Regions from separate parts of the Bacillus infantis NRRL B-14911 genome, predicted to be linked through region 4. Evidence: riboswitches for the same ligand, from Rfam matches in the RefSeq annotation. Region 4 holds a riboswitch; each other region holds the start of a gene.
The links. A riboswitch is a leader RNA that binds a small molecule or an ion and turns the genes downstream of it on or off. The one in region 4 is predicted to bind S-adenosylmethionine.

Region 1 (8,013 bases), 1.5 Mb from region 4:
TAGAGCGATGTTTGGCTGGACATAATCAGAGAAGCGGACGATTTCCACTTTGATTCCTTCTTTTTCAGCCTTCTTGGCTACAAAGTCCCAAATGCGGTTGTCTGACCCGCTGACCCCGATTTTCACTTCTTTTTCTTTTTCCTTGCCGCTTGTTGATGATGAGCAGGCTGCACTGAAAACCGCCAGTGCGAGGATGATTGCCGTTAATAGTAGTTTTTTCATGGATGATTCCTCCTGTTATCGTCTTCTGATTTTTTTGGATAAAATATTGCCGAAGCTTTGCAGCCCCTGGACCATAATGACCAGGATAGCGACTGTTATGAGCATGACCGTTGTATCAAAGCGCTGATAGCCATAGGTAATGGCCAAATCGCCAAGCCCTCCGCCGCCGACAGCCCCTGCCATGGCGGATGCTCCGACAAGTCCGACGGTTGCAATGGTCAGTGCCAGGACAAGTGAGCTGAGTGCTTCCGGTACGAGAAACTTAAAGATGATCTGTGCCGGAGTCGCTCCCATCGCTTCCGCCGCCTCGAGGACACCAGGATCAACCTCGAGGAGTGAGTTCTCGATTAACCTTGCAATATATGGGCCGGCATAGAATACTAGCGGTACGACAGCAGCCGCCGTTCCGATTGAGGTGCCTACTAAAAGGCGCGTCACCGGGATGATTGCGACCATCAGGATGATGAATGGAACAGAGCGGAATATGTTAATGATCCCATTCAGCACGTTAAAAACGGGCAGATTCTCCAGCAGATGGCCTTTTCTCGTAATAACCAGCAGGATGCCCAGCGGCAATCCGAGGATGGTTGAGAAAAGAAGCGAGAAAGCCACCATTTGAATGGTTTCGATGAGTGCTTCTATGATTTGCGTGTGATCAACTAGCATGTGCTTTCACTTCCTTGATTGAGACTTTTTCCTGATGAATATACATAAGCGCGCGCTGCACTTCCTGGTCGGTTCCCTGGAACTCGACAACAAGGTTTCCAAAAGGGATTCCCTGAAGCTCGGTTATATTCCCGAACAGCACGTTGATATCAATATCGAACTTCTTGGCAAGTCTGGAAAGCAGCGGCTGTCCGGCTGACTCGCCGACGAAATTGATCCGGAAGATCCTTTCCTTTCCATCGTTTTTCTCTACAAGCTGCTTTAGAGAATCAGGGATTGAATCATTCATGACAGAGCTGACAAAGTTCTGGGCCGTCTGTGTTTTCGGCGCCGAGAATACATTGAACACTGACCCTTCTTCAATGATTTTTCCTGCCTCGATCACTGCCACCCTGTCGCAAATTTCCCTGATGACCGTCATTTCATGGGTAATGATCAGGATGGTGATGTTGTATTCTGCATTAATTTTTTTCAAAAGCTGAAGGATGCTGCTCGTCGTCTGTGGATCAAGGGCCGATGTCGCTTCATCGCACAGAAGAATCGATGGCTGTGTCGCAAGCGCCCTGGCAATCCCGACCCTTTGCTTCTGGCCGCCTGAAAGCTGATCCGGATATTTATCCGCTTTATCGGCAAGGCCGACAAACTCAAGCAGTTCAGCGACCCGTTTGCGGATCTGCTCTTTCGGCAGCTTTGCCAGTGTGAGCGGCATGGCTACATTGGCGAACACCGTTTTTGAGTTGAGCAGATTGAAATGCTGGAACACCATGCCGATATTCCGTTTAACTTCCCTCACCTCTTTGGGCGAAAGCGAGGTTAGATCATGGCCATCGACGATCACCTTGCCCGAGGTCGGCCTTTCGAGCAGATTCACACAGCGGATCAGCGAGCTTTTTCCCGCTCCGCTAAAGCCGATGACACCAAAAATTTCTCCTCTTTCTATTGCTAGATCAATCCCGTTGAGCGCGGCAACCTGCTGCCCGCCGCTTTCATACACCTTTCTGAGATCCTGAAATTCTATCATTTTGCTTCACCCTCCATATCAAATAAAAAACCCTCTTCTGAGAACAGAAGAGGGCATGCATCATCAGCATCCGCTCTTCTTATCTCCCAGGCTCACACCTGCTGGAATTGGCACAGTACTCATAAGAGTCCGCTGCCGAGGCTTCATTGGGCCAGTCCCTCTGCCTCTCTGGATAAGAAATTATGGTTTTCCTATAAAATTAATTGGTTTTAACACAATAGCTATGCAGCATCACGCACTTTTATTCCGGAAAACAAGAAAGCCCTCTTCAAAAAGAAGAGGGCAGAATAATAGGCGTTCGTCCTCTTCTTATCTTTCAGGCAATCTGCCTGCTGGAATTGGCACGGTTCATCAGTCCGCTGCCGAGGTGTCATAGGGCCAGTCCCTCTACCTCTCTGGATAAGAAGCTATCGTATTAAGTTTATTTGCTTGATTAATTGTTTTTTACTTTACACGCGTTTCAAAGTTCTGTCAAACCCTTTTTTAAATTTTTCGGATAAAAATTCTTATCCACAATTTTTGAAAACCCTTACTTATTTTTGGAGAGTTTTTAAAAAAAAAAACTCCATCTGCTGTGGATAAAGGAGGTTTTCCACATTTTTTCCTCCCCTTATCAACATTCTCCCCAGTCTTCACACAAGAAGAGGGAGTTTACTCCTATATTTATGCCCGCTTGTCTATTGTATAATAGTGGAAAAGAGCAAATTGAACTGCATTCCGGGAGGGAGAATGGTTTTGATTGCAACAAACAGAGACTATCAATCTGAATTATTTGTGGACAAAGTTGAAGCAAAGAATCTCGAACTGGCTCTGAAGCATTCGGCAGACCTGATTTCAAGGCATACAAAAGAAGGCATCTTTTTATATGTTTCCCCATCCTGCAGCACCCTTTTGGGCTATTCACAAGAGGAACTGTACAAGGACTGCATTCTGGCCTACTGCCACCCCCAAGATAAAGAAATCCTCAAAAAAGAATTCCGCGGGCTATCCCCGGGCAGCAGCTCACGCATTTCATTCCGGTTCCGCCGCAAGGAAGGCGACTATATCTGGCTGGAGACCAGCATCAGCACACTCGGCGACGGCCAGGAAGCCATGTGCATATCAAGAGATATGACCGAGCGCGTCAATATGGAAGAAGAAAACATGGAAACCCAGGAAAAGTACCGTTTCCTTGTCGAATACAGCAGGGATACCATTGGCATGACAACCGAGAAAGGCATATGGACCTACATGAATGATGAAGGCAAGAAGGTGTTCGGCTTTACTTCAAGCAAGGAAATTATAGGCGCTTCTTTGTATGACTATGTTTCACCTTCTGATCATGGCTATCTGAAGGATTTTTACCAGGCGAATCAGACTGTCTCTTTTGAATTGAATATCATCAGGAGTGACGGGAACACCCGGAAGGCCGCTATCCAGCTGATCCCCACCGTTTTTAAGAACCGGAAGCTTTTCCAGATCATCATCAAAGACGTCACCGGCCAGAAAAAGACCGAAGAAAAGCTTCATAATGCAGAAAAGCTCTCTGTCGTCGGGCAGCTTGCAGCAGGAATCGCCCATGAAATCAGAAATCCCCTTACCGCCATCAAAGGCTTTACCCAGCTTCTTACAGAGCGTAAAACAGAAAAATATGCAGATGTAATCCTTTCCGAACTCGAACGGATTGAAGAAATCGTCAATGACCTCCTTGTCCTCGCCAAGCCTGTTGTGACAGAGGCTCAGGAAACCAATCTGGTGAATATAGTCAAGAGTGTCGTCACCCTTTTAAACACACAGGCGCTTATCTATAACATCATGATAGATGTAAAATACTCTCTATCTGAAATCAGCGTCCGCTGTGAAATCGATAAAATCAAGCAGGTGCTTATCAATGTGATCAAGAATTCAATTGAAGCCATGCCCCATGGCGGAAAAATCAGCATTGAGGTCAGGCAGGATAACAGCTTTGCGATGATCAGCGTGAAGGATGAAGGGATCGGCATTCCCGAGGAAAGGCTGCCGAAGCTCGGTGAACCGTTCTACAGCACGAAGGAAAAGGGGACAGGCCTGGGGCTCATGATCTGCAACCGGATCATTAAGAGCCACGGCGGGAATATATATATAACAAGCAAAGAAAATGAAGGAACCATCGTGAAACTGCTGATTCCTGTGGTCTGATTGAAGCCTCCGGCGTTCCTGCCCGGGGCTTTTTTGATTCTGCTCCAGCTTCTCGCTGCAGACCTTCTTGAAAACAATTGTACTTCTGTTTAAACAATAGTAAAAACTTCCCCTATATTGCCGATATAAAGCAGGATAATAGATATAGAAAATGGGAGTGTTTCAAGTGCTTTTTACGAAAACAGCAAAACCGAAATCGTTTGACCTTGAAAGCCTGATTCAGAAAGAACTGGAACATGCAGTACAGGAAACTGAATTTGATCAGGATTTAAAGCTTCAGATTGAAGTGATGGGCCTGACAAAAGAAGATTTGGCTATTTTGCGGGCAGTGCGCCCGATTGCCGAAAAGCATATCAGCGCCGTTTACAATAAACTTCTCACTTATGAACAAGAGGATGTCAGGAAAATAACCGATATTTCGAAAATTGGCGTGACTACAGAGATGAGCCAGCAGTATATCCTCAGTCTGTTCAATGGCATAGTTGACGGCGAATTCGTTGAACGCCGCAGAACAGCAGCAAAAGCTTATGTGCAGATCGGGGTGCAGATTCACTGGTATATGTCCATTTACCAGCTGCTTATGAAAAACATCTTGGAAATTGTCCTGCAGGAGCTGGAACTGTCATCGAAAGATCAAAGCCGCGTGACTTTTGCGATGGCGAAGATTTTCAATCTTGAAATCCAGCTATGCATTTCCATCATGCAGCAGACGATGGAAGCATTCTCAGCCGAAAGGGAGAATCAAGCGAAGGTCGAGCTGAAAAGCTATGTCGGGGAAATCGTTGAAAATCTGGCTGCCATGTCAGAGCAGACAGGCGCTTCTGTAGAACAGATTGTGCATCAGTCCCGTCAGATATCCGGCAATGCAAAAGATGGCGCCGCTTCTTCGACTGAAATGGAATCTCGTTCATCCAAAGGCCGCGACCAGCTGAATCGGGTTGTCGATAATATGCATGAGCTGAAAAGCAATGTGAATGAAATTACCAGCACCATCAGCAGCCTGGAAAAAACCTCGAACCAGATCGGCGAGATTGCCGGCGTGATTACAAGCATTGCAGACCAGACCAATCTGCTCGCCCTTAATGCTGCCATTGAGGCGGCCAGGGCAGGCGAGCATGGAAAGGGATTTGCCGTTGTTGCCGATGAAGTCAGAAAGCTGGCAGAACAGACAAAAGACTCATCCTCTAACATCACCTCACTGCTGAACAGCACAATCAGGCAGATTTCAGAGGTGATTTCGCAGATTGGCACCATTGATGGAATAGTCGTGAACGGGAATAAAGAGATCGAAAACACAGGAAATGTCTTCAAAGAAATCCTGTCGGCAAGCACAGAAAGCAAAGATAAAAGCCGCCAGATCGAAAAGGACATCGAACTTCTTACCGGCCTTCTTTCCGAAATCAGCAGTGCAGCTGCCAAATTATCCGATTCCGCTGAAGAACTAAGCTTAACAGTGGCAAATTTTTAAAAATGCAAAAGAGAAGCATAGGCATCACCGCTTCTCTTTTTTTATGTTGATAGCTTTCTGTTCACTGCACAAATTTAAATAGGGAACGGATGAGAAACCGGGACAGAAGGTATATCGGCTCTATCAGATCGATTGCAGCATCAATCACTTCAAGCTTGTTATTCTTTTTCTTTTCTTTCTTCCGCTTTATTCTGAATTTCAAAATACCGCCCCCCGCCTTTATTTGTATATATTTTACAGCAATACGTTTACTTTGTCATTTCACAGCGAGCCAGATGGTCCAGCAATCCTGCTCCGTAATTTTCCCTGCATCTGTCAGCCTGCTTTCAATATGCTCCACGAGCTCTGCCAGCTCGCTGTCATTCAGCTCATGAAGGATGGAGCGCCCTGTCCTTTCAAGGAGATCATGGCGCAAACCGCTGATATCGCTGTACGTCTTCCTTACTTCCCATAAGGAAATCTCTTTGACGGAAGAGAACCCTGCCTCCTCCAGCGCTGATTGTACAGCTAAGCTGTTATATCTCCGGGATATCTCTTTCTCCGCGAACTCCGGGAATTTTTCAAAAAAGAACCCTCTGATATGTGTCCTGCTGCCAGGAAGCAGGCAGTCCTCCGGTGTCCGGTCCTGAATCAGGCAGAATCCGCCTGGGCGCAGCACCCGGAAGCATTCAGCAAAGGCGTCCGGAAGCCGGTCGAGATGATGGATGACAGCCCTTTCAAGCACCATATCATAAGCATCTCCCTCCAAGCCGGTTTCGTACGCATTTCCATGCACAAATTCTATTTGCGGATAACCATCTGAAGCCCGGTCTGCCGCCTCAAGCAGCTCCCGTGAGAAATCCAGTCCTTTCACATGTGAGGCTCCCATATCGGCCAGAGCTCTTGAGTAGATTCCCCCTCCACATCCAATGTCGAGAACACTTTTTCCCCTTAAATCAATCTCTTTCCCAACCGTTTCTATCCAAGTTGAGTCAGCTTTCCGGGAAGAATAGGTATCCTGATTCGTTTTATCGTGAAAATTGATTGGCATTGGAATCCCCTCCTTATTAGTTATATTATAAGGCTGGGTGATGAAAGGAAAAATATTGAAATTCCGATCGTATGTGATAGGTTTTGCTTATTCTTTTTCCAGGACCGTCAGCTGCACGCCTGGTTCAGGCTCCAGCTCACCTTTTTCTTTAAACCCGAAACTTATATACAATTGAAGGGCTGGCATATTCCCCTTCCCGGTCAGTACCCTCCATTTTCTGCCGGTAAATTCACTGGTTAAATGAGCAAGCAAACTCTTTGCAATCCCTCTCCGGAAAAACGATGGATGAACGGTCAAACGGCTGATGACCACCCAATTTTCATCCTCTTCATAAGCAAGAACGCCGGCCAGCCTGCCATCCAGGCACATTCCAACAAAACTTTCACGGGAGGCCATCAAGCTTTCAGCTGTATCAAACAGCTGCGGGATAGCATCAAAGCCTATAATCTCAGCTTCTATTTTATAGGCTGGGATCTGGATGCCAAGGACCTCTTCTGCTGTCCTTCTGTCTTTAATATTAAGAACCTGGATATCTCCCACTTTCCCTATTGCCCCTTTCATTGCCAATCCGCTAGAGGAAGCTAGCCAATATGACCTATGATAATAGCATCCTTTTAAAAAGGAATTCCAAACCGCCTCTTTATTAAAAGATAATCGGGTATATTACAATAAATCCCTCTTTTAGAAAGGCGGAATAACCATGAAAGAAACTTCTGGAATCCCCTATGAAAGCATGCTGACGACCAATGAGATTAAAGATTTGCTCTCCATGTATATCACGCCTTTTCGGGACATGTGCATCAGAACATCAGAACAATCTGAGGTGAAAATCAGCAAAGGCCGCGCCATCAGCCTTATGCTAGACAAGCTGAGCAAGGTCCAGCTTAATGAACTCATCAACCAGCTTTACCTTATGCGCAAGAAGAGGCAGAATGAACTCTGTTATATTCAATATATTTTAATAGCCATTTTGGGCCGAGAACGCCAAACCGGGTAACCTGGCGCCAGTGACTTTTTCAAAGGTCTGCCGGGTATACGACGCCCATCTGTTTTCTGGCTTCATCCAGCATTTCCATGACCAGCAAGCTGTTCTGGAAAGTGTTAATATCTGATTCTGTTTCCCCCGCCTTTACGAGGCGGATAAATTCCTGGAGCTCATAGAAAAGGCTGTTATTATTCTGGGCAACAGAGATGATTTCAGGCTCCTGATTGCGCAGCTGCAGCTCCACTACATCCATTGTGGAAATCCGGTCTATTTTTATTGAGCCTTTTTCACCCTGTATTTCGGCCGGCAGGGAGGAATCGGTGATTTTTGAAAAAAGGACAGCCGCATCCATATTTTCATAGGTAAACACAATGCTTCCGGACGCATCTGATCCGGTTTCCAGCAGAAATCCGCTTGCCTGGAGGCTTTTCGGCTTACCGAAAAGAACCAGCATCGGAAAGATC
Region 2 (8,013 bases), 450 kb from region 4:
GACTGTAATAAAGTCATTGAAGAAACGGTAGTACACCACATTGGCGTACAGCAGGAAAGACAGCAGAAACTGAACAGCAATCAGTACGCCTGACTGTATCTTTCCTTTAAAAAATAGTGCGATCCCCAAGAATAGAAGGGATGAGCTCAGCGGGTTCAGGAAAAGCAAAAATTCCTGCATGCTGTTGTCGATTCCTAAATTGAATTCAATCTGGTATGCAGCATATGTTTTCAGCCACAGCAAAACAACTGCCAGGAAAAAAACGCTCATGCTGTTTTTAAATAGCTCCTTAGGCGATTTCAAGATCGATTTCATCCTTTTACACCTCTTAATTTGTAAAGTTATTGCAAGAGCACAAATTCCTATTTCATACTTCCTGCCAAAACTAGAAAAACTTAGCAGCCGCTAAGTTCGGAAAAACGTTATACTCCAAACCCACGGGCTCAGAACCTAGTTTTTGTAAAAGATTCGTTAATTAATAGTGAACGAATGTTAAATACTATACCATATTTTAACCCACTTGAAAACATTCATCAAATTTGAAGCAAAGTTTATGTTGGGAAAAAATTAATCTTTTCATAAGGCAAATGATGATGATACAATGTACCTTCCGCATGAATCCGCTTTCTCTCATGTGGCTAAAACAGGAAAATAAGGTGTAACAGCCTGATAAAGGAGAACAACATGAAGGAAAGAATCTTATTTTTTGCAGCAGGGCTGCTTGTCCTCACGTTAGGTGTGGCGCTTATTATCAAATCTGCCCTCGGCGCCTCTGCTTGGGATGCACTGGCAGTTGGCGAGTCCCATCTTTTCGGGCTGACCGTAGGGACTTGTATATTCATAAATGGAATGGCTCTAATCATCATCAACTCTATATTATTAAAGAAAAAGCCGGAAATCCTGGCGGCAGGAACCATTCTGGTCATTGGTGCTTTGATTGATTTCTGGCTGCTGGCAGTATTCAAGGACTTTTCTCCAAGCATGCTGCTCACCCAGTCCTGTACTTTGCTCTCAGGCATATTGACAATGGGTCTGGGGATCGCCGTCTACCTTCAGGCAAAATTCCCTCCAAGCCCGATGGATACCTTGATGGTCGCCGTTCACACCAGGTTTGGCCTTTCTTTAAGGACTTCCCGTATAGCCAGTGAAGGATTTGCCCTTATTCTGGCGTTTCTTTTCCAGGGAGCGATCGGCCCCGGCACAATCCTGGTCACACTGACACTCGGCCTAGTGGTGCAGTATTTCCATCCTAAGCTGGAAATTATAATGGCAAATGGGTTGAAGAAAGCTGTTGTATAAAATATTTCGGGTTCTGTCAGTATAAAGTCCGAATTGGCAGTACTTGCAGCTGACTCTTTAGCAGTGAAATTAGCACACAAAAAGCTCGGAGCTATAATGTTCTGAGCTTTTTTTATAGAGATAGCACGTTGTTGAAGATAAGCAACCGTATGTTCAATTAACGATTTTGTTGTGAGGCAGGAATACCAGCTAAAAGAGCAACTTTTTCCCCACCCCACCCTACTAAAAGAGCCGACCTTCCAGGGACATGACGAGGTTCAGCGCGGATTAACAAATAAGCGGAGAAATTCCCGTTAATTTCAAAAGAGCTCTAAAAACAGCTTAAATAGAGGGAGAAATTCCGGCTATCGACCCGAAAAAAAGGAAAATTCACCATTTTGCTTCGCTTAACCGGAAAATCTCCGCTTATTTATACCCTTTCGAGCCCTATTATCAATTTAACCGGAAAATCTCCGCTTATTAATTTTTTGTTGGCAACCCACTCCATTCCTTCACTATCCTGCTCCTTCCATCCGGAATTGAAGTCACACTATCAAAAAAGGCCACTCCCAAATGAGCGGCCTTCTTCTATTGTTATCACACTCTGCTGTATTCCCTAACCTTAGCCTGTTCTTTTTCAAGCTCGGCACCGAGGAATTTGGCGGCTTCAAGCATGCCGTATTTGCCTGCTTTTGCCTCTGCGTCAGAATTATAATTTGTGTTTGTGTTGACATCATACGTATAAATATCCCCATTGGCATTTTTAATGAATTCAATGCCAGCGATTTGGATGCCGTTTTCCTTGAGGAAGCGTTCATATTTTTCAATGATCGGGTCGTTGAAGCCTTCAATGATCTTAAACTTTGGCTTTTCTTCCACCTCTTCGCCAACAGGACAGAACAGATCCCCGATTTGGCAGGCATCGGCCGGGCAAAGCTCAAAGCCTTCTGATGTATCCACCTGGACGGCATAGACGAATTTTCCGCCCACGAATTCGCATCTGGTAATATATGATTCTGGCGACTCAATATATTCCTGGATCAGAGTGATGCCATCGACAGGCTCTTCAAAATTCGGCCCTTCGACATATTCCCTCAATGCGTCCAGAGAATGGAACAGCTGGACGCCGAGCCCTTTGCCTGCGCGGTTATGCTTCGTGATGAACGGAGCGCTGTCGAGCTTTACAGCTGCTTCAAGAATTTGATTTTTTCCGACAGCTGCTATTGTTTTCGGAGTGGCGATTCCTGCAGCATTCAGCGCTGTATATTGATTGACTTTGCTGACCTCCAGCCTTAAAGCGCGGCTTCCGTTGAAAACGGTGCGGCCATGCTGCTCAAGCCATGACAGGACAGATTCCGTCAGCTCCGGTGCAAAGCGGTTCCCCCTTGTGTGGGAAGATGCGCTCATCCTGCTGTAGAAAATCCCCTCCGGAGGTGCACTGGTCAGGTCAACAATCCCTTCATTCAAAAACCATTCCTCATAAGGAAGACCCAGCTCTTCCAGCCTTTTTGTCAAATGGGCAGTCCATTCGCTGTTTTCGTGTATGATGTGTATTTTGCTCATATGTTCTCCCTCTTTTACTTTAAGATTTTCCTTTTGGCTTCAACCAGCGGCATGACTTTTTCCGAAAATCTCTGCATTTCCTCCAGCTGTGGAGAGAACTGAAGCAGAAGCAGATCGACGCCGGCTTCTTCATAAGCAATAATCTGTTCAGCAATCTGTTCAGGGGTTCCGATCAGATTTGGCCTGAGGCCCCGGTTGGAAACGGAATAATCGTACAGCTTTACCTGCTGCTCAAGCTGCGATTTGCCTACAAAATCTTTGTAGCCTGCATAGCCGCTTGATTCTTTTACATTGGTGATGCGGGCAAGCTCTTCCTGCGCCTCTTCTTCTGTGTCGCGGCAGACAATGTAGGCTGCCATGCCAAAAGACTTAAATGGCTCATTCCCGCTTTCCTGCCTGCGTGCTCTCATGTCATCAATTTTAGTTTTTACTTCTTCAACTGTCCCCCCGTGCATCACATAGGCATCGCAGTGATTAACAATTGCTTCCTTGCCGCGGGGGCTTTCTCCGCCTGCATAAAGGATCGGATTCGGCCTTTGCACCGGCTTAGGGGACAAATGGGCGTTTTTAATAGAATAATAGCTGCCGTCAAAATTAAAGGTTTCTTCTTCCCATAAACCCTTCATGACCTTGACGAATTCTTCTGTCCGGTCATAGCGCTCATCATGTTCAGTAAAGATGCCGGCATACTGGCGCGCCTCTTCCTCCCACCATGCGGATACAACATTCAGGGTAAAACGGCCATTGCTGATATGGTCGATATTGCTTGCCATTTTTGCCGTCACCGCAGGATTATGGAAGCCTGGGCGGACAGCCGTCATAATTTCTATTTTCTCAGTCACCGCAGCAAGAGCGGCCGCAGTTGACCATGCTTCAAGTGAATCCTGCTCCGGGCCTTTTATATCATTCAAGTAAAGTTCTGCTATTAATGTGGTATCATATCCCCACTTCTCTGCTGCCTGGATGACTTCTTTCGCATAGCTGAAGGTCGGGGGCATCTTCTCGTCTTCTACATTGCGCAGCCAGCCGCCAAAGATCGGCAGCCAAAATCCGTATTTCATCTGTCTCTTCTCCTCTCACTTGCACCTTGTTGTCAGCAATAAAAAAAACTTCCCCGATAAGAAGAAGTTTGATATGCCTCTATCTTATCTGCCAAAGCATTGCGCTTTGCTGGATTTAGCACCATTCTGACTAAGTCAGCGGCTGCCGGGTATCACAGGGCCAGTCCCTCCACCACTCTCGATAAGAAATATTCAATTGATTTCATAGTAATCCTACAACAAAGGTCGGCTTTCTGTCAACTGACTAGTCTAACTATTTTTAAAAATGTTTTTTTTCCTGCAAGCCTTTTTTATCGTGTGAGCCTTTTTAGCGGAAACCATTCTGCAGGGAGCAGTTGTTCATATCTTTTTTGAAGGAAGCGGTCATCAATCAGCAGGATGGTTCCTGTGTCTTCCTCTGAACGGATGAGGCGCCCGCCAGCCTGGGCTGCTTTATTGGCTCCCGGAAAAGTATACGCATAATCATAGCCGTTTTTTCCTTCAGCCTGAAAATAATCTTTAATCAGATTACGCTCAAGACTCAGCTGTGGAAGCCCCACACCAACAATAATGACACCGCAGAGCCGGGTTCCCTTCAAGTTGATCCCTTCTGAAAAAATTCCGCCCAGCACAGCGAACCCAAGAAGGCTTTCTTCAGGTTCCTCCTTAAAGGAAGACAAAAATTCTTCTTTTTCTCCCTCTGCCATCCCCTGTTCCTGTACCATCATCCTGATAGTGCTGGATTCTTTCATTTGTTCATGGATTTCCCTCATATATTGGTAAGACGGAAAAAAGATTAAGTAATTCCCGGGCCGTTCAGCTGCCAGCTTTTCTACCGATCGGATCAAAGCTTCACCTGTCGCGCTTCTGTCCTTATATCTAGTTGAAAGCGGCAAAGCAAGAACTTCTGCATTTTCTTTCGGGAACGGGGAAGGCAATGACAGGGAATAATGATCCTCATTCCAGCCCAGCATGTTCTTGAAATAATCGAATGGCTGGAAGGTAGCCGAAAAAAAGAGTTTGCTGCGGAAGCCCTTGCCCATTTTCTGGACAAGATAGGATGGATCTAAACAAAACAGCTTGAGTACTACATCCTTTCCGGACTTTTCTGTATAAATGACAAATCGCTCATCTGCCAGCCTTGATATCCTCAGGAAAGCCTGTACAGAAAAATAAGTATCAAGCAGCAGTTCCTGGCCCTCATCTCCCCTGCCGCTGATCAGCTCCTTTTCTGAGCAATGAGCAAAGTCCTCAAGATGCTCCAGCAGATTTTCCGGCAGCTCTTCGTGAATGCGATAGCTTTCCTCCTTTAATTCTCTATTGAAAGAGATAAAAACATCATTCATCTTTTTAGCTGCTGCAGAAAGCTGCGGGGCCGTGTTTTTATAAGCCCTTTTCAGCTGAAGGAAATTCTGCTTCCCCAGATCCGCCGAAAACATATCCCTCGCCCGGTCCACCAGATTATGCGCCTCATCGATCAGAAGAGCTGTCTTTTTCTTGCCTTCTGTATGAAGCCTTTTCAGGGACACCCGGGGATCAAAGATATAATTGTAATCGCATATGACTGCGTCTGCGGCATATGCAAGTTCCAGGGAAAATTCAAACGGGCAGACTGTGTGCTTCATGGCATATTTTTCAATAACACTCCGGTCAATGATGGATTCATGAGAGAGGATATCAAGGACTGCTTCATTGAGGCGGTCATAAAACCCGTCAGCGAACGGACAATGCTCTTTCTGGCAGACCGTCTGCTCCTGAAAGCATATTTTGTCCTTGGCCGTTATTGTTACCGTGTGCATATGGAGGCCTTTTTGCTGCATCAATGAAAAAGCTTCTTCGGCTGCCTGCCTTGTGATAGTTTTGGCTGTAAGATAGACCATCCTTGACAGCAGCCCCTCTCCCATCGCCTTGATGGCGGGAAAAGCAGTTGAAATGGTCTTTCCTGTCCCGGTCGGCGCCTGGGCAAACAAGTCCTTTTCATCCAGAATTGATTTGTACACTGCTTTTGCAAGCCTTCGCTGTCCCTTCCTGTATTCCGGAAAGGGAAAAGGCAGGGCTTTAATGCTGGTATCCCTTTTTTCCCTATGATGGAGCATGAGCCGTGCGTAAGGATAAAAGTCAGCAATCAGCCCCTTCACATAACCTTCGAGGAAGGATAAAGTCTCCACCTTCCTGAAGCGCTTTTCTTCTTCAGTGTGGATCTGCAAGTAGGTAAGCTGAACGGTGATTCTCTCAAGCCCGCGCTCTTTTGCAAGCATAAAAGCATAGCATCTTGCCTGAGCCCAATGCACAGGATGGGTATCTTCATCGAAAGCTGACAAATCCTTTGCCGTCGACTTGATTTCATCTACAACCAGTTCCCCATCCTCCTGAATAATCCCGTCACATCGCCCCTCAAGAAGGAACTCAATCTCCTCATGCTGAAGTGCTTCCTTCAAGAAAACCTCATATTCATCTTCTTCCTTATAAGTACTCTGAATTTTCTTGTGCGCTTTCGTTCCTTCAGCCATCGAGGAAGCTGCTGCAAACCCGGACTCAATGCTTCCGGAACGATAGACATATTCCGCCAGGCTTCTGGCAGAAATTCTCCAGCTTTTAGTCATCACAAGGTCTCCTTGCCATCTATGATAGTACCATTATAGCACATATGTTCCCGGATTCAGGCAAACAAAAAGGGCGGGATTGCCCCGCCCTTGGTTATCATAATTAAATTCGTTTAGCTCCATAATAGGCTTTGCTCCAATAAGGATTGGACATAGAATCAATCTTAACGCCCTTAGAGCTTGACGCATGGATGAATTTGTTGCCTCCAAGGTAAAGGCCGACATGTGATGGACCTTTTTTATAGGTGCTGAAAAAAACGACGTCCCCTTTTTTCAGGCTTTTCTTTTGTACGGCTTGTCCCGTTTTATAAAGCTGCCCGGTAGTTCTGGGAATCTTTTTTCCGGCTTTGCTGTAGGTGAATCCGACAAGGCCGGAACAGTCGAAGCCCTTAGGCGAAGTGCCGCCCCATTTATAAGGAACTCCTATGTATTTTTGGGCCACTGCAGCCGCAGAAGAACCATAGGAAGCCGCTTCTGTATTTTCTCCCCCAAACAATCCGGCAAAAAGCAGGCTAGTGCAAAGAAAAACGCTTGTGATCAGCTTCTTCATGTTGTCCCCCAAGTAATTTTCTCTCTCTGTTTTGTGATGAACTTAGTTTCTCACATGCTTCCTGAAAAATAATTTACAAAAACATGTTTGTTATGTAACAAAAGGATTACAAATATTGACGTTTTTCGACCAATAAAATTATAGTAAGCGATTACAAAGTACCCAATCCTCCAATTTATTAGATACATATACTGTAAATAAAGGAGGTGTTCTTAGTGCAGCAGCTTCCCCTTCTATATCTTGCCTGCATCCTTGCAGGGTATGCACTGATTCAAACAGCCGGACTGGCTTTTGTGACAGGGGGCTTTGCCGCATTTATTACCGCTGTTGGTGTAACAGCCATGATAATATTTGCAGCTGCCCTGCTTTTCCTCGGCTTGAAGGCTTTATTGGGCCGCAAGCTTTAGTTTTGTTTACCTGCAAAAAACAGAGGCCAGGTGCCCTGGCCTCTGTTTTACATACCTGCCTCTTTCTCTGCAGCAGGAAAGGAGGCAAGGCTGATATCATGTTCATAAAAGATGCCGGCTATAGCATGGCGCAGGCGGCTTTCATATTTTTGCTTAGTATCGAAATTTTTGACCGGGACCTCGATTAAAAACAGCATCGTATCATACTTAAAGTCAACCAGCCTGATTTCAGCAAGGTTTACTTTTAAATACGCTGAAAAATGATTAGCTTCCTGAAGGACCGCCTCTTTCAGCAAGTTTTCAATCCTGCCTGTATCTTCTCCGAATTTTATATTGACCTCCACAGAAGCAAGCATTTCCGATCCAGTCCGGTTTTTGATGATCTGTTCAATAAAATGCTGGTTTGGAACGATCAGCGTCCCCTCTTTCGCAGTTCTTACTATCGTGGAACGAAGCCGTATGCTTTCAATGGTTCCGATTTTATTATTGATCTCAATCAGTTCCCCTACTTCCACAGGCCGTTCAAACAGGATGATGATGCCTGAAATGAAGTTGCCGGCAATATTCCTCAT
Region 3 (8,013 bases), 160 kb from region 4:
CTTCTTTTCCGTCAACGATGCGGTGGTCGTATGATAATGCTATATACATCATTGGGCGGTTTTCCATCTTCTCGGCATCAATGGCAACCGGGCGCAGCTGGATGCTGTGCATTCCCAGGATGCCTACCTGAGGGCCATTCAGGATCGGTGTTGACAGCAGTGAACCGAATACTCCGCCATTTGTGATTGTGAATGTTCCTCCCTGCAGGTCATTCAGTGAGAGTTTATTGTTTCTTGCTTTGTCAGCAAGATCCATGATGTCGCCTTCTATTTCAGCAAAGTTCTTCCGGTCCGCGTCCCGTACGACAGGAACGACGAGGCCTTCTTTTGCAGAAACAGCGATGCCGATATCATAGAATTTCTTGAGTACCAGCTCGTCACCCTGTATTTCCGCATTCAACAAAGGATTCTTCTTCAGGGCAGCAACAACTGCTTTTGTGAAGAATGACATAAAGCCCAGCTTAACGTCATTTTCTTCAAAGAACTTGTCTTTGCGGCGCTTGCGCAGGTTCATTACATTGGTCATATCAACTTCATTGAACGTTGTCAGCATGGCAGCATTCTGCTGAACCTCAACAAGGCGATTGGCAATCGTCTGTCTGCGGCGGGACATGCGGACGCGTTCGACAGGCTTGCTGTCCTGTGCCGGCTGTGCAGCAGGTCCTGGTGATGCAGCTGCTGGCTTTGATTCTTGCTTTGCTGCCTGTGGATTGTATCCGGAAACATCCTGTGCCCTTACGCGGCCAAGAGGATCGGCTGTCGGCACCTGGCTGAGATCAATGCCTTTTTCCCGGGCCATCTTGCGTGCTGCAGGAGATGCGATCGGACGCTGCTTCTTTTCCTGTTCTTCTTCTGTCTGCGGCTTAGCTTCGTTTGTTACAGGCTCTTTCGGAGCAGCCGGCGGCTCAGATGCCTGAGGCGCTTTCTCAGCTAGTGCTTCTTCAGCAGGAGCACTGCCTTCTGTCGCTTCCGTATCAACTGTCGCAATCGTTTCGCCAACCTGGACAGTGTCACCTTCTTGTGCGCCGAGATCCTTGATGACTCCGCTGTATTCAGAGATGATTTCAACATTGACCTTGTCGGTTTCCAGCTCTACGACATAATCCCCTTTATTGACAAAGTCGCCCGGCTGTTTCAGCCATTGAGCCACCGTACCTTCTGTAATTGATTCCGCCAATTCTGGAACTTTAATTTCTGCCACTTTAAAATCCTCCCTCTTCCGTACGTGTTAAGACTTCATTAATGATGCGCGCTTGTTCTTTTTTGTGGACGTTCGGGTCACCCTCTGCCGGGCTTGAACGGCGGCGTCTTCCGGTATAGGAAACTTTTGCACCGGCTGGAGCCAATTCGGAAAGGCGCGGTTCTACAAAATTCCATGCTCCCATATTCTTCGGCTCTTCCTGAACCCATACGATTTCCTCAACGTTTGGATACTGTTCAAGGATGCTTCTGATTTTCTTCATCGGGAACGGGTAAATTTCTTCGACCCTTAAAATATGAAGCCAGTCAAGGTTAGCTGCATCCTCAATATTCTCATGAAGGTCGATCATGATCTTTCCTGTACCAAATACAATCCTTTTCACCTGATCTTTTGCCTGTCCCAATCCAGGCTGTTCAATGATCGGCTGGAAGGCTCCTTCGCTGAGCTCCAGCCCGTTGGAAGCAACATTCGGGTTGCGCAGCAGGCTCTTAGGCGACATGAGGACAAGTGGCCTTACTTCTTCCCTGTTCAGGATGGCAGCCTGTCTCCTCAGAATATGGAAGTACTGTGCAGATGAAGTCAGGTTGGCAACTGTCCAGTTGTTTTCAGCTGCTAAAGTCAGGAATCTTTCAACCCTGCCGCTCGAGTGCTCTGGCCCCTGGCCTTCATAACCATGAGGCAGAAGCATGACAAGACCGGATTTCTGTCCCCATTTCGCTCTTCCAGCGGATATGAATTGGTCGAACATGACTTGTGCAGCATTGGAGAAGTCACCGTATTGTGCTTCCCACAGCACTAAAGTTTCAGGTGCGAATACATTGTAGCCGTATTCAAAGCCGACAACAGCCATTTCTGACAGCGGGCTGTTATGGACTGCAAATGAAGCTTTAGAAGAAGAAAGCATATGCAATGGTGAATAAGCTTTTCCTGAACTGCTGTCATGAAGGACAACATTTCTCTGGGCAAAGGTTCCGCGTTCTGAATCCTGCCCGGACAGGCGGATTGGCGTACCATCCTTCAGGATGGAGGCGAATGCCAATGTTTCTGCAAGGCCCCAGTCAATTTTTCCGTTGCCTTCGAGCGCTTCAGTCCTGCGCTTCAGGATTTTGTCCAGTTTATTGAAGACCTTGAAATCTTCAGGCCATGTCAGAAGCTCTTCATTGATTTGCTTTAATGTCTTCAGTTCAACAGCTGTGGCTAATTCAGGAATACCTTTTTCAACCGTTTCAGGCGGATTGGTTTCCTCAACTTCCTTTTTCTTATCTGGAACTTTATTATAGGCCTCTTTCAGCTTATCAAGAACCTCAGCATCCATTCCTTCCAGGCTTTCCCTGGAAAGAGTGCCGTTTGCAACCAGCTGTTCACTGTATAGTGATTTAATGGTTGGGCGCTTATGTATAACATTGTACATAAGCGGATTTGTCGTCATCGGCTCATCCATTTCGTTGTGTCCGAAACGTCGGTAGCCGATCAGATCAATCAGAAAATCTTTATTGAATTTCGCCCTGTATTCACAGGCGAGCTGGGCGGCAGCTACCACAGCTTCAGGATCGTCAGCATTTACATGCAGGATCGGAATTTCATAGCCCTTGGCAAGATCGCTTGCATACCGGGTAGATCTGGAATCCTGGGATTCTGTTGTAAATCCGATCGTATTATTTGCAATGATATGAATGGTTCCGCCAGTACGGTAACCAGTAAGCTGGCTGAGATTCAATGTTTCTGCCACAGTTCCCTGTCCCGGGAAAGCTGCGTCACCATGAATAAGGATTGCCATAGCCGAGCTTGGATCTTCCTTCGGATAGCCGGAAGCGCTTCTGTCATCCTGGGCTGCCCGTGTGAAGCCTTCAACTACCGCGCCGACGAATTCAAGGTGGCTCGGGTTATTAGCAAGCGTCAGTCTTGCTTTAGTCGTGTTTTCCTTCTTGATCTGCCTGTCCAATCCCAGGTGATATTTTACGTCGCCTGTCCAGCCGTAGTTAATGCCGATAGAACCTTCAGAAGGCACAAGCTCTTTATTCGGCGCATGCTGGAATTCAGCGAAGATCATTTCATACGGCTTACCAAGCACATGGGCAAGCACGTTCAGGCGGCCCCGGTGAGCCATTCCGATATTGATCGTCTTCGCGCCGTCGACAACAGATTCTGCAACCAGCTCGTCCAATAGCGGCACAAGCGTATCAAGCCCTTCGATTGAAAAGCGTTTTTGCCCGACAAATGTGCGATGAAGGAATTTTTCAAACTCCTCAACCTCCATCAGCCTTTTCAGGACTCCCACCTTCTTTTCATTTGAAGGTTCGGCAAGCAGTGTGCCTGTTTCCACCTTGTTCCGAAGCCAATTCTTTTCGTTCACATCGTATACATGATGAAACTCATAAGCTATTGTTTGGGTATATACATTCTTAAGATGCTCTATTGCTTCAAATCCATTGCGTACATGTGAAGGGGCATCTGAACAAATGATCGATGCCGGCACCTGCTCCAGATCATTCCGGGTCAATCCATATTGCTCCAGCGCAAGGATGTCTTTCTCCGGCTTATTGTTTTTTAATGGGTAGATATCAGCCGAGATATGGCCGTACGCCCTGATATTATCCGCAAGGCGGATAGCTGCCAGCGTTTTTTCCAGCTGTCCGGGAGCTGCAGCCTGGACAGGCTTATCATTTTCAAAGGTGTCAATCTGAGTTTGTTCAGGAGATCCCCACTTTTCAAAGTACTCTCTCATTTCAGCGTCTACTGATTGAGGGTCCTCCAGGAATCTTTCATATAATTCAATAACATAGCCAAGGTTTGGTCCATGAAACCCCTGTAAAGGTCCCTCGCCGTTGGATGGCGTTTTCATGAAAATTACCTCCGAGTGTTTTTTTAAGAAAACATTTAGTTTCCGGCATTTTATCCCGTAAATTTTTACCCTAATATATGAAATAGTAACGCAAAATTGTATGAATAATAATTTTATTCAGAGGATAAAACGTTTTCAATGACATTTTACCACGCAAATCCCTATCGTACAAAGGATTTAAACTGAAAATTAGAAGAAAAATGTAATTTTTTTTCATCACCTTAAAATCTATATTAAAAAAATGATTTTTCTATTTTTTTTCGCTCCATTATGAATATAGTAATGTTATAATAGGTAGATATCTAACTTTAGGACTGTAAAGGATTAAGGGATTCTTGTGAATAAACAGCGATTATTATTCTAATAGTAAAAAATAAAACCGGGAAAGATTCCCGGTTTTATTTTTTTCCTATGTTTCAACTTAGTAATCTAATACAATGCCTGACCCGGCGTTTTTATGTGCAGTCCCCCATTATATTCTTTCTATATTAATGCCCAGCTGTTTTGTTTTCCTGCTCTTTATGCTGTGCAGACATTCTTGTCTTCTGTCCAAAGGAAAGTCATAAGGACCCTTGACCAGGGTGTCCGCATGCTGGAATGGAATATGGCCTGCCTCTTCGATCAGCTCTCCGTCTTGAATGCATTCATACAATAAGCAGCGATTTTTCATATGTTTTTGCATGGACTCACCTTCACTTTCCTTTTCTTGCTTCTATTCTAAAGCAAAAGAGCTGAATTTTCACAAAAATAAATTCCCATTTTTTCTTTTCTTCCGCATAAATTTCTCCCGGCTGTACAAAAAATATAACGATACTTTCCAAGGAGGAATGAAAATGAATATTGGCAGGGCAAAAGAAATTCTTATGTCTGCTGATCCTATTAAAGTCAGCTATGAAGGTGAATCTGTAATCATACAGCATGTGGATGAAAGGACAAGGACAGCGAGGATATATTCCAGGGCTGAACCTGAAAAGGAATTGGATGTATCTGTCCTGAATCTGATCGAGGGTTGAGATCATATTTTTAAAATATTATGAAAGTTCATTGACTTTTACTGGTTTAATATTGTAAAGTATAGAAAATTCAATAACTGTATTTCTTATCAAGAGAGGCAGAGGGTATGGCCCTGTGAAGCCTCAGCAACCTTCAATGGATAATATTGAAAAGGTGCTAATTCCTGCAGGTCCTTTATGGGCTTGAAAGATAAGAAGAATGACAAGTGCTGCATCCAAAAAGTCTTCTTCTTATAGAAGACTTTTTTTATTTTCCATGGAGCATGAAAGCATTGTGCAAAAAAGGAGTGAACATATTGGTGAAAACAGAAACATTATTGGCGCAGCTTGGCAATCGAAGCGATCAGCATACAGGAACCGTCAACCCTCCGGTTTATTTTTCTACAGCTTACCGACATGAAGGAATCGGCAAGTCCAACGGCTATGATTATGTCCGGACGGGAAATCCAACTAGGGAAATACTTGAGCAGGCAATTGCCAGCCTTGAAGGAGCTGATCAGGGTTATGCCTGCAGTTCGGGCATGAGCGCCATCTCCGTTGTTTTATCTCTATTCCGTTCAGGTGATGAGCTGGTGGTGTCAAAGGATCTTTATGGAGGCACCTACAGGCTGCTTGAGCAGGGTTTTGCCAAATGGGGGCTGGTTACAAAATACGCAGATACCTCTGATATCCATGCGGTAAGCAGGCAAATCTCGCCTCATACGAAAGCAATATTCCTGGAAACGCCGACCAACCCGCTCATGCAGCAGGCTGATATTGAGGCTATGGCTGCAATCGCCCGCCAGCATGGAATTCTACTGATCGTCGATAATACCTTTTTTACGCCGGTCCTTCAGCAGCCAATCAGACTGGGGGCCGATATCGTCATACACAGTGCTACAAAATATCTGGGCGGCCATAACGATGTGCTCGCAGGCCTTATTGCGGCACGAGGAGAGAAGTTATGTGCCTCCCTTGCCCATCACCATAATGCTGCAGGAGCAGTGTTAAGCCCATTTGATTCCTGGCTCCTGATGAGAGGGATGAAGACCCTTGCCCTCCGGATGAAGAAGCATGAAAGCAATGCTCGTAAACTGGCTGAATACTTGAACAGCCATGAATATGTAGAGGAAGTGCTGTATCCCGGAAAAGGCGGAATGCTCTCCTTCAGAATCCTTGAAGAAAATTGGGCAGATCTATTCCTGCAGAAGCTGAACCTTATTACTTTCGCCGAAAGTCTTGGCGGAACTGAAAGCTTTATTACTTATCCTGCCACACAGACACATGCTGACATCCCGGAAGAGACCCGATTAGCCAATGGAATCTGCGGCAAGCTCCTTAGATTTTCTGTTGGCATCGAAGATCCGGAAGATTTGATGAAAGATTTGGAACAGGCCTTCAGTGGCTGTGTGGAAGGGGAGAATGCAAAATGAACGAAGACTGTTATAGATTCGAAACAAAGCTATTGCACAATAAACATAAAACAGACCCGGTTACAGGGGCTGTAAGCGTCCCGATTCATCATGCCTCCACCTTTCATCAAAAGGATCTTGAGTCTTTTGGCAAATATGACTACTCAAGAAGCCTAAACCCGACAAGAGAGGCGCTTGAAGAAGTAATTGCAGGACTTGAAGGCGGAACCAGAGGATTTGCGTTTTCTTCCGGTATGGCGGCCATCTCCACTTGCTTTCTTCTTCTTTCCCAGGGAGACCATGTCGTCATTTCAGAGGATGTATACGGAGGCACCTACAGGATGGTCACAGAGGTCCTCTCGCGCTACGGAATTGATTACACCTTCGCAGATATGACTAATTTAGAAGAAGTAAAAGAGGCTGCCCTTCCACATACAAAACTATTCTATGTTGAAACACCTTCCAATCCCCTCTTGAAGGTTGCCGATATTAAAAGCATTGCTGAGATTGCCAGGGAAAAAGATGCTTATACGTTCGTTGACAATACTTTCATGACCCCCCAGCTGCAAAAGCCGCTGGACCTTGGGGCAGATATTGTCCTTCACAGTGCGACGAAATTTATCTCCGGACACAGTGATGTCGTTGCCGGCCTTTGTGCAGTAAAAGATCCAGTGCTGGCTGAGAAAGTGGCCTTTCTGCAGAATTCCTTTGGTGCTGTCCTTGGTGTGCAGGATTGCTGGCTGGTGCTGAGGGGTTTGAAAACCCTTCATGTCAGACTGCAGCAGTCCATGATAACAGCAGAGAAAATTGCTCTTTTCCTTGAGAATCACCCACTTGTGAAAAAAGTGCATTACCCTGGGCTTGAGAGCCATCCGCAGTTTAAGCTGCAGAGAGAACAGGCTGCCGGGCCGGGAGCTGTGCTGTCTTTTGAGCTTGAAGACGAAGATGCGCTGCGGAAATTCTCTGATGCTCTGGAAATCCCGGTTTTTGCAGTAAGCCTGGGCGCTGTCGAGTCGATACTCTCCTGGCCAGCCCGGATGTCTCATGCCTCCATGCCTGCACCCGAAAGAAGCAGGCGCGGAATATCCGACTCCCTTCTCCGCCTTTCTGCAGGCCTCGAAAATCCGGATGATTTAATACACGATTTCAGCAGAGCACTTTCTGCCGCAGAGAGAACATGCCATACAGCGAGGGTAAAACTATGAGTCTGCTGGATAAAATGGAAAAAGAGATCATCATAGCAGATGGAGCGATGGGCACTCTCCTCTATTCCTATGGTACAGATTTCTGCTTTGAAGAACTTAATGTATCACAGCCAGGCCATATTCAAAATATCCACCAAGCTTATATAGATGCAGGTGCAACTTTGATCCAGACCAATACCTATGCAGCCAATTATCTCAAGCTGCAGCGCTACGGACTGGAGGACCATGTAAAGGAAATAAACAGTGCCGCTGTCACTGTTGCGAGGAAGGCTGCGGGAAATCATGCCTTTGTGGCCGGAACGATTGGCGGAAACCGCGGGATCAAACCCCACTCAATATCTATAGAAGAAATAAAAAGGAG
Region 4 (8,013 bases):
GAAGTCATGACTGCTCCGGCGATGATCAGGACAAGGGCAATGATGCCGAGCGTAATCTGAACCCCTGTCGACCATTCATTGAAAACGACAATCCCGAAAAAGCTTGTCCCGATAAGCTGGAGTCCGGTCGATAGCGGAGTAGTCTTAGCGACTCCAAGGTACTTCACTGCCCCAAACTGATTTTTTTGTCCCAGGGACCAAAGCGCCCCTGAAGCAAGTCCTGCACCCCATACAAGCGGTGACAGTTCCGGTCTGACAAAGAGAAATACCGCTCCTGCAAAAATCAGTGCGCCGATGGTTGTCCCAAAGGTCTGGCTATTATCATCCCCTCCGAGTTTATTGCTGACCAATATAATGCTGCCCCAGCATGCTGCTGTTATGACAGCCAATAAAATTCCTGACATGTATGCGGTCCCCTTTCTCGCTGATAAAAAACAAGATGCTGATATTAGCTTTTCCCTGATTGGGCTAAAAATGAAACCTCGAGTTAATAAGCACAATAAAAGGATTTTTTTTACAGATAGCAGAGTAATTGGACATATCTTTGCGGACATATGATCTAAGATAAGTCGGGAAGGTGAAAGAAATGAGAAAAGACGGGCAGTTTATCTTCTTCGTAATTGAAACGTCTTCCATCAAAAAATTCCTTACTTTGGAGATGGGTTTTGGGACAGCTTTCTATTATGGGGCAAAGTTTATTTTCGCCAATGAGATTACTTCAATATGTACTAGCATTTTGGCAGTGGAGGCTTTAAAAAAAGGTCTGAAACAGCTCGAGAGGTAAAAAGTTCATACAGTTTGAAGTGTACTTGGATAGGTCTAAAAAGACACTGTTCGCTTTAATGTAAAATATTCCTTGGCTCTACAAAAATAAGGCCCGGCATAATGCCAGGGCCTTCTATTTCATTTCTTCAGCCTCATTCTTCCCATTGCGGCTGATTGCCTCAGGAGGGAAAATCATCCTGCAGATGATTCGGGCTGCTTCCAGTGTATTGAGCGGCGAAGAACTTTGCTCCTCTTTATGAGGTCCATTTTCGGCCAAAATGAGGGCAGACCATGCGGCAGTGTCAAGATCTATGTCCTTCCAGGTCAATCCTTTTTGCCTCGCCTGTTCTAAACCCTGCACAATCTGCATATGTATATTTCTCCGAGCCTCCTGCAAAATGCCGGCCAATTCGGAATCCTTGGGCAGCAATTCAGGCAGCACACGATGAATGCCGACGGCTTCAAGCCTTTTGTAGTGCTCATCCAGCAGCCGGGCAAGGAGGAGAACCGGGTCTCCATTTAGCCAGTCGGGCTCAGGAATTATTAGAAAGTCGATTTTGTCCTGCAGCAGTGCCATCAGCAGCTGGCGCTTATCAGAGAAATAGCGGTAAAAGGTGCCTGTGGCCACATCGGCTGCCGCTGCTATTTCTTTTGCTGTTGTCATTTCGTAGCCTTTTTCTATGAATAGCCTCCGCCCGCTTTCCAGGAGTGCCTTTCGTTTTTGAAGTGCTCTTTCCTGTTTGGGCAGTGATGGGAATTCGCCCGGAAACGGGCCGGCACTTTTATCCGCCATAGGCTCACCTCCAAACTCATCATATCATATAAAGAACATAGCAGAGAGCTTAAAATCAGGTAGCAAAAAAACATGAACTGAAGTTCACCTTATTGTTTGACAGGGGTTTTTTATGGTGCAATAATGAACTTAATTTCACTAGGATAGTCCTTACGTCAAAGTTTTTTTACTGATTGAAAATTTAACGATAAGGGGTCACACATATGGCAAAAGAGGGAGATACAATCAGATTTAAAAGGCATGACCTTACCATTACCGGAACGGTTGTGAAGGTTAAAGAAGAAAGCGTTCTTGTCCAAATAAGCGATGAGGATGCACTGCTGTTAAAAATTGATACACCAATAACGGTTGTATCGCATAAAAATTACAAGATTGTCTGAAAGCGTGATATGTATAATGGCGGCCGAAGATATTAATAGAAAAAAAGCTGCTGAGTTTATTTGCTTTTACATGAAAAAATACGCAGGATTTAAGCTATAAAGGTAGAATTGATTTATATGTTTAATCATTCTGCCAATTGATCAAAATTCATACCCTGGGAGGATTCTGGCATGGAAATCAGCAAAGACTCAAAGAAATTAGCGGTAGATTCACCTGTTTTGCTAAAAGGGATTGTAAAGGCTATTTACAAAGATACCGTTCATATCCAGATCGGCGGCAAAATCATTGCTCTGCCAGCTTCCAATATGCCCGCCGCTTCCTCTTAACCTGCAGCCTGATGAAGGCTGTTTTTTATACTCACATAGGAATTTTCACCTTGTAAAAGGAGCCGGTATACCGGCTCCTTTTGTGCAGACTTATTCAGAAACCTTTTCAGCATATCTGAAATCCGGATTATTGAGCGGGCTGAACCGGATTCCCTTAATATTTTCTTTTACAACCGCATTCTGAGAAGAAAAGTAGATTGGGATGATCGGCATCTCATCCATCAGGACAGATTCAGCCTGATGCAGCAGTTCAAATCGCTTTGCTTCGTCCTGCTCTGTCAGTGACTGGTCAAGCAGCTTGTCAAATTCAGGATTGGACCAGTTTGTAAAGTTGCTGGAACTGCCTGAGCTGTACAGATCCAGAACAGGGTACGGATCCAGGAAGTCCCCTACCCAGCCCATGCGCGCCGCCTGGAAGTTTTTCTGCTTGAAAGTATCTATGAATGTTTTCCATTCCTGGTTCTCCAGCTTCACTTCAACCCCAAGGTTCACCTTGAACATTTCCTGCAGAGCTTCGGCAATCTTCTTGTGGTTTCCTTCTGAATTATATTTCAGGGTTACAGAAGGAAGCTCCTTCCAGCCTTCTTCCTTCATTCCTTCTGCAAGCAATTCTTTTGCTTCGTCCGCATCAAAAGAGTAGTAAGGTTTCTTCTCATCCCGGAAGTCCTTCCCTGACGGCCCTTCCACACCGTAGCCCACATAGCCGTAGGCTGGCTCTTCGCCGCCTTTAGAAATGTTTTTTGTGATAGCTTCACGGTCGATTGCCAGGCTGAAAGCTTTGCGGATTTTACTGTTATTGAAAGGCTCTTCATTTACATTGAATGTATATGTATAGACACTGAATTGCGGAGAGTTGATAAATTCCTTGCCCCCCTTTTCGATATCTATCGCATCGGCGGCAAGATTCTTGATCAAATCAATATCGCCTGATTTATACATCTGATATTCGGTGTTGGCATCAGCCACCATTTTAAAGTTTACGGATTCAATAGTAATATCTTTACTGTTCCAGTATTGGCTGTTCTTTTTCAGAGTAAGAAGATTATTATGTTCCCATTTGCCGAGTGTATAAGCGCCATTGGTCACAATGGTTTCCGGCCCTGCAGCCCAGTTTTCGTCTGCTTCGACTGTTTTCTGGTTCACCGGCATGAAGCCCTGTCCCATCAGTACTTTCGGAAAGAACTTGATCGGGGTGTCCAGCTCCACCTTCAGGGTATGATCGTCTTCTGCAGTAATTCCTACATCTTCCACAGAACCATTTTCCCTGTTATATTCTTCAGCCCCTTTTATGTAAAAAAAGCTAGAAGGATCATAGGCGCCTGTTTCAGGATTCAGGACCCTTTTCCATGCAAACTCAAAATCCTTTGCTGTCAGCGGATCTCCATTGGACCACTTCTGCCCGTCCCTGATTGTGAAGGTATATATTTTACCGTCTTCTGAAACATCAACCTTGCTGGCTGCCCCTTCCACTGCATTTCCGTCTTTATCATAGCGGTATAAGCCTTCATATAAGTTATCGATCACCCAGAAGGAAGTTGTATCAGATGCAAAAGCAGGATCAAGGGTATACGGCTCCCCTCCAAGATTGGCATTCAATACTTGTTCAACGTCATTTTCTCCGGATGCTGATCCTTCTTCACCATTGCTGCACCCTGCAAGAACAGCCAGCGCAAACAGCAGGATGGCCAGCGATACCAGTGATAATTTTTTCATAATTTTATCCTCCTTTTATTTTAGCGCTCTAAATCGATTTATCATATTAAAATACTAAGATTTAAATTAGCAATCCCCCCGTCCTTTATGGCTTATTCCGAAAATATCCTTTACTTCTTTACCATACTAAAAAACCTCCCGGCAAAGACAGCTGAGAGGAATGGTCTCTGCTTATCTTTCCGGTATACCGGTGGAATTGGCACAGTGTCAACAGACCTGCTGCCGAGGCTTCATCGGGCCAGTCCCTCCGCCTCTCTGGATAAGTGATATAGTTTTTTAGCTGGCAGAAATAAAAAAGCCCCTTCTGCAGATAGAAGAGGACAGTATGTATGAACAAGATCCCTTCTTATCTGCCAGGCCTTTGCCTGATGGATTTGGCACAGTGTCCGGATGAACCTGCTGCCGAGACTTCTTCGGGCCATACCCCTCCGTCTCTCTTGATAAGAAATTATAGATATATAATTTTTCGGTGCACTAAGAATAACCAATTTAGAAAATTTCGTCAACAGAAAAGATAAAAGTTCTACTTTTCTATATTTTCAAACAACAGAAGGGCTAAAGACATAATTAGGATAGTTCCTGCCTTATAATTCCTCCCTAAATTGCAAACACTATTTTCATACTGATTGAAGGAGTCTTCCTATGGACCAGAAAACCCCCCTTACATCGGCAGAAATCGCGATGCTCTGGACTACTTATATGAATGACAGCATGTCAAAATGTGTTCTTGGCTATATGATTACCCATGCAACAGAAGCTGAAATTGGCGCTGCCCTCCAATTTGCCATTGATCTTTCGACCAGCCACCTGCAATACCTGGAACCCCTTTTCAAAGAAGAAAAAATGGCTGTTCCGAATGGCTTCGGCGGAGGCGATGTCAATCCTGATGCTCCTAGTCTGTTTTCAGACACCTTCTGCCTGGCATATATCAACCATATGGCAAAAGCGGGAATGCTTGCTTACAGCGGCATGCTTGCTATGTGCGCCAGAAATGATATAAGGAAATTCTTTACCGAAGGATTGGCAGAAACAGCCTTGCTCTACAATATGACTACAAACCTGATGCTTGAAAAAGGGATTTACATAAGAGCTCCCTACATCTCGTATCCGCATGAAACGGATTATGTGGATACAAAGAAATATTTAAGCGGCCTGAACCCCTTTGCGACTAAAAGACCTTTGAATGCGGTGGAAATTTCTCATCTGACCGTGAATATACAGACAAATTCCATCGGGCTGCAGATTGCCGCAGCTTTTGCACAAACAGCTCGGCTGAAAGAAGTACAGGAATTTATGCTGAGAGGAAAAGAAATTTCCCAAAAGCATGTTGGCATTTTTACGAAGATTCTGCTGGAAAGCAATATACAGGCTGTAGGTTCACCTAATATAGCCGTATACGATACAACTAAGCAGGTATTTTCCGATAAGCTGATGATGTTTCATATGTCTTTGTTAAGTGCAACCGGGTCCGGAAATTATGCTACAGCAGGCGTTGCAAGCCAGCGTACTGATGTAGCAGCCAGCTATCAGCGGCTAGCCGTTGAGATTGCCCTGTATGCTAAAAGCGGAGCAGACATTATGATCAAGCACGGCTGGCTGGAGCAGCCTCCCGGAACGACAGACCGTGATGCATTGGCTAAAAAAGGAACACCCTGACCCCATCTTTAAAAGCTGGGGTTTGTGCTGTTCTTTTTTCGTTTGCTTCCATGATTGAATACAACCGGATTATACCAGCAGATAAGCAATTAAGGAACCTGGACAAAATATACCCAAGACTCCAGCTGGGAGAAAGTTTTAAGACTGAAAAAGGGACATCAGGCAAATCTAAAAAGGATACCAATGAGAGGAGGGCTTCTCATGACACAGTCTAAAAAGCAGGAAGAAAGACAGTGGCGGCAGAGAAAAGAAACTCAGCATCCGCATGGTAAGGTTAAATCATTTGATCAGCTGGCTGATGAACCCGGCAAAGGCGGACGCTCCTGAAAGAAAGGGTCCGGGACATAGTCCCGGGCCTTTATTTAGACTTTACATTTCCTTTCTGGCGCTGAAGTTGCTAATAAACTGGGAAAGATGCTAGTAAAATCGAAAAGTTGCTAATATATGGTTTAAGTTGCTAATAAACTGAAAAAGTTGCTAATAAATCCCAAAACTTGCTAATAACGCCCTTTTCTCTTGATAGCCTGTGCTGTAACTGGCTATTGGGAGCAAACCTGATCTATAACTGCTGCCATTCACACCGCCTTTCATAAATCCAGACAAGCATTTCAGCATTCAAGCTGAACAATTCCTTATCTCTTGAAAAATAAGCCATAAAGATCAGCTGGATGCAGAGCAGCATCTCCCCAAAATACTTCTTTTCAAGAGCCGTCAGACCGATTGTTTCATCATAGTACTTGAAAAGCATTTTTGAAAACAGCACCCACTGTTCCCTTTTTTCTTCATCACCAAAGATTTCGCATAATACACTGGTCGCACAATAGCAAATATCAAAAATTCGGTGGTTTACTTCAGCGATTTCAAAATCGATCATGCCTGAAAACCTGCCTTCATCAAAAAGAATGTTATAAAAATGTGCATCGCGATGAATCAGCTGCCTGGGAAGTGTGTCAGACATACTTCTGACAGCCGGCTCTACAGCAGCAATAATCTCTCTGATAGAATCCCCCCTTGCTAATGGGCTTTTCACCACCTCAGGGACAGCAAAACCATAGACAGTTTTATAAAGTTCCTTCTCCGGATAGCCAAGTTCGATTTCTTTCATTTCAGCATGAAAAGCCGCAATGGATGATGCCAGCAGCTGTGGTGCTTTTTCAGATATCAGTACTTCGTCAGCCTTGAAGTTTTCCCCTTTGCAATAGTTGTAAAGGCTGTATTCCTTGCCGCTATGAGTAAAGGATCGAGACCCATCTAATGCAAATAACAGCTGCTGGGCGGGTAGCCCTTTATCCTTTAAAATCCGGAGCAGCTCCCCTTCTCTCTCCAGATCATGACCGTTCGTCTTTTTGAGAATATAACGCATCCCGTCTTCAGAATTTAAAAGCGAAACACGGCCAGTCAGCTTCTCTTCCTTGCTTATTTTGAACTTATATTTGCTTTCCACAGCAGAAATTCTGTTCATTGGTTCCACTTCCATTATCGTTTTCTGAAATATATACAAATAAGGCCAAGGGTTTTCCTGCAAAAAATCAGGAATTTTGTACAATTTCCCCGCAGACAAGGATATGCGAGTATAATAAGGGTGGCAGTTTGCCACGCTTTCTTATCCAAGTCATTTTTGGGGGATCACATTTGATTACTTTGCTAAAAACGCTTTTAATAAACATGACGATATTATTCTCATTCACCTTTAATGCAAATTTATTTTTTCCTTTTCAAGTAAAGGAGCTGCTTTCCTTTAAGCACAAGCTTACTTACGGGCTGATTGGATCTTTGGGAGCAGTCTTTTGCATGCTGTATCCTATTGAGACACTTGGAGACACTCACTTCGATTTCAGGATGATCGCGATACTGATCATTTCTCTCTATGCCGGGCCTATACCAGGCCTGATCGTTGTACTTGTCGTCTCGCTGATCAGAATGGCCATTGGCGGTCCATTTATGATTACCGGTGTTGTGGTATCATTGCTTGCTATGCTGGTCGGGCTCGCTTTCCGGAAGAAATATATTGAAACTTCATATAAATTGATCATAAGCTCTGCAGCATTTGCAGTTTATGCAATCCTATATATCCTGGTCATTTACTTCAATATAAGATTTTTGGATTTATCTTTTTATCTCATGTACTTTACTGCTTTTTATATTACTTTCAGCAGTATTATACTGATTATCGAGAAACTCATTAAGACGAATAAGCAGATAGAAGAGGTTGTGTATCTGGACAAGCTGACGATGGTCGGACAGATGGCTGCTGCCATTGCCCACGAAATCCGGAACCCGCTTACAACAGTCAGGGGATTCATCCAGTATTTGAGCGAAAAGACGACAGATGATCAGGTTAAATCCTTTTCTCCACTCATATTGGAGGAATTGGACAGA

Region 1: it holds a riboswitch for S-adenosylmethionine, as region 4 does, so the genes downstream of both, N288_RS20265 (methionine ABC transporter ATP-binding protein) here and N288_RS12440 (peptide ABC transporter substrate-binding protein) in region 4, are expected to answer to the same signal.
Region 2: it holds a riboswitch for S-adenosylmethionine, as region 4 does, so the genes downstream of both, N288_RS10265 (LLM class flavin-dependent oxidoreductase) here and N288_RS12440 (peptide ABC transporter substrate-binding protein) in region 4, are expected to answer to the same signal.
Region 3: it holds a riboswitch for S-adenosylmethionine, as region 4 does, so the genes downstream of both, N288_RS11595 (methionine biosynthesis PLP-dependent protein) here and N288_RS12440 (peptide ABC transporter substrate-binding protein) in region 4, are expected to answer to the same signal.

The regions. Positions count from the first base shown of each region.
Region 1 is NC_022524.1:4,006,595-4,014,607, forward strand. Features, by position in the region: gene N288_RS20255 (MetQ/NlpA family ABC transporter substrate-binding protein) at 1-222, opposite strand, end outside; gene N288_RS20260 (methionine ABC transporter permease) at 238-888, opposite strand; gene N288_RS20265 (methionine ABC transporter ATP-binding protein) at 878-1,909, opposite strand; SAM riboswitch class I at 1,986-2,088, opposite strand; SAM riboswitch class I at 2,216-2,315, opposite strand; gene N288_RS20270 (PAS domain-containing sensor histidine kinase) at 2,639-4,066, shown strand; partial or broken gene N288_RS25885 (protoglobin family protein) at 4,218-4,772, shown strand; gene N288_RS25890 (methyl-accepting chemotaxis protein) at 5,016-5,534, shown strand; gene N288_RS25260 (hypothetical protein) at 5,596-5,736, opposite strand; gene N288_RS20280 (class I SAM-dependent methyltransferase) at 5,791-6,564, opposite strand; gene N288_RS20285 (GNAT family N-acetyltransferase) at 6,652-7,125, opposite strand; gene N288_RS20290 (hypothetical protein) at 7,265-7,561, shown strand; gene N288_RS20295 (Gfo/Idh/MocA family protein) at 7,581-8,013, opposite strand, start outside.
Region 2 is NC_022524.1:2,040,522-2,048,534, reverse strand. Features, by position in the region: gene N288_RS10280 (LTA synthase family protein) at 1-315, opposite strand, end outside; gene N288_RS10275 (YczE/YyaS/YitT family protein) at 685-1,299, shown strand; gene N288_RS10270 (ATP-grasp domain-containing protein) at 1,876-2,841, opposite strand; gene N288_RS10265 (LLM class flavin-dependent oxidoreductase) at 2,856-3,902, opposite strand; SAM riboswitch class I at 3,984-4,090, opposite strand; gene N288_RS10260 (helicase C-terminal domain-containing protein) at 4,193-6,484, opposite strand; gene N288_RS10255 (C40 family peptidase) at 6,588-7,034, opposite strand; gene N288_RS10250 (hypothetical protein) at 7,250-7,441, shown strand; gene N288_RS10245 (mechanosensitive ion channel family protein) at 7,489-8,013, opposite strand, start outside.
Region 3 is NC_022524.1:2,322,425-2,330,437, forward strand. Features, by position in the region: gene odhB (2-oxoglutarate dehydrogenase complex dihydrolipoyllysine-residue succinyltransferase) at 1-1,201, opposite strand, end outside; gene sucA (2-oxoglutarate dehydrogenase E1 component) at 1,203-4,043, opposite strand; gene N288_RS11590 (H-type small acid-soluble spore protein) at 4,877-5,056, shown strand; SAM riboswitch class I at 5,140-5,253, shown strand; gene N288_RS11595 (methionine biosynthesis PLP-dependent protein) at 5,320-6,468, shown strand; gene metC (cystathionine beta-lyase) at 6,465-7,652, shown strand; gene N288_RS11605 (bifunctional homocysteine S-methyltransferase/methylenetetrahydrofolate reductase) at 7,649-8,013, shown strand, end outside.
Region 4 is NC_022524.1:2,485,647-2,493,659, forward strand. Features, by position in the region: gene N288_RS12420 (GRP family sugar transporter) at 1-404, opposite strand, end outside; gene N288_RS12435 (TetR/AcrR family transcriptional regulator) at 899-1,558, opposite strand; gene N288_RS24730 (YkvS family protein) at 1,762-1,938, shown strand; gene N288_RS25395 (hypothetical protein) at 2,110-2,265, shown strand; gene N288_RS12440 (peptide ABC transporter substrate-binding protein) at 2,356-3,978, opposite strand; SAM riboswitch class I at 4,147-4,244, opposite strand; SAM riboswitch class I at 4,322-4,425, opposite strand; gene N288_RS12450 (DUF3231 family protein) at 4,621-5,634, shown strand; gene N288_RS25545 (DUF6254 family protein) at 5,836-5,961, shown strand; gene N288_RS24300 (phosphotransferase enzyme family protein) at 6,194-7,096, opposite strand; gene N288_RS12460 (ATP-binding protein) at 7,267-8,013, shown strand, end outside.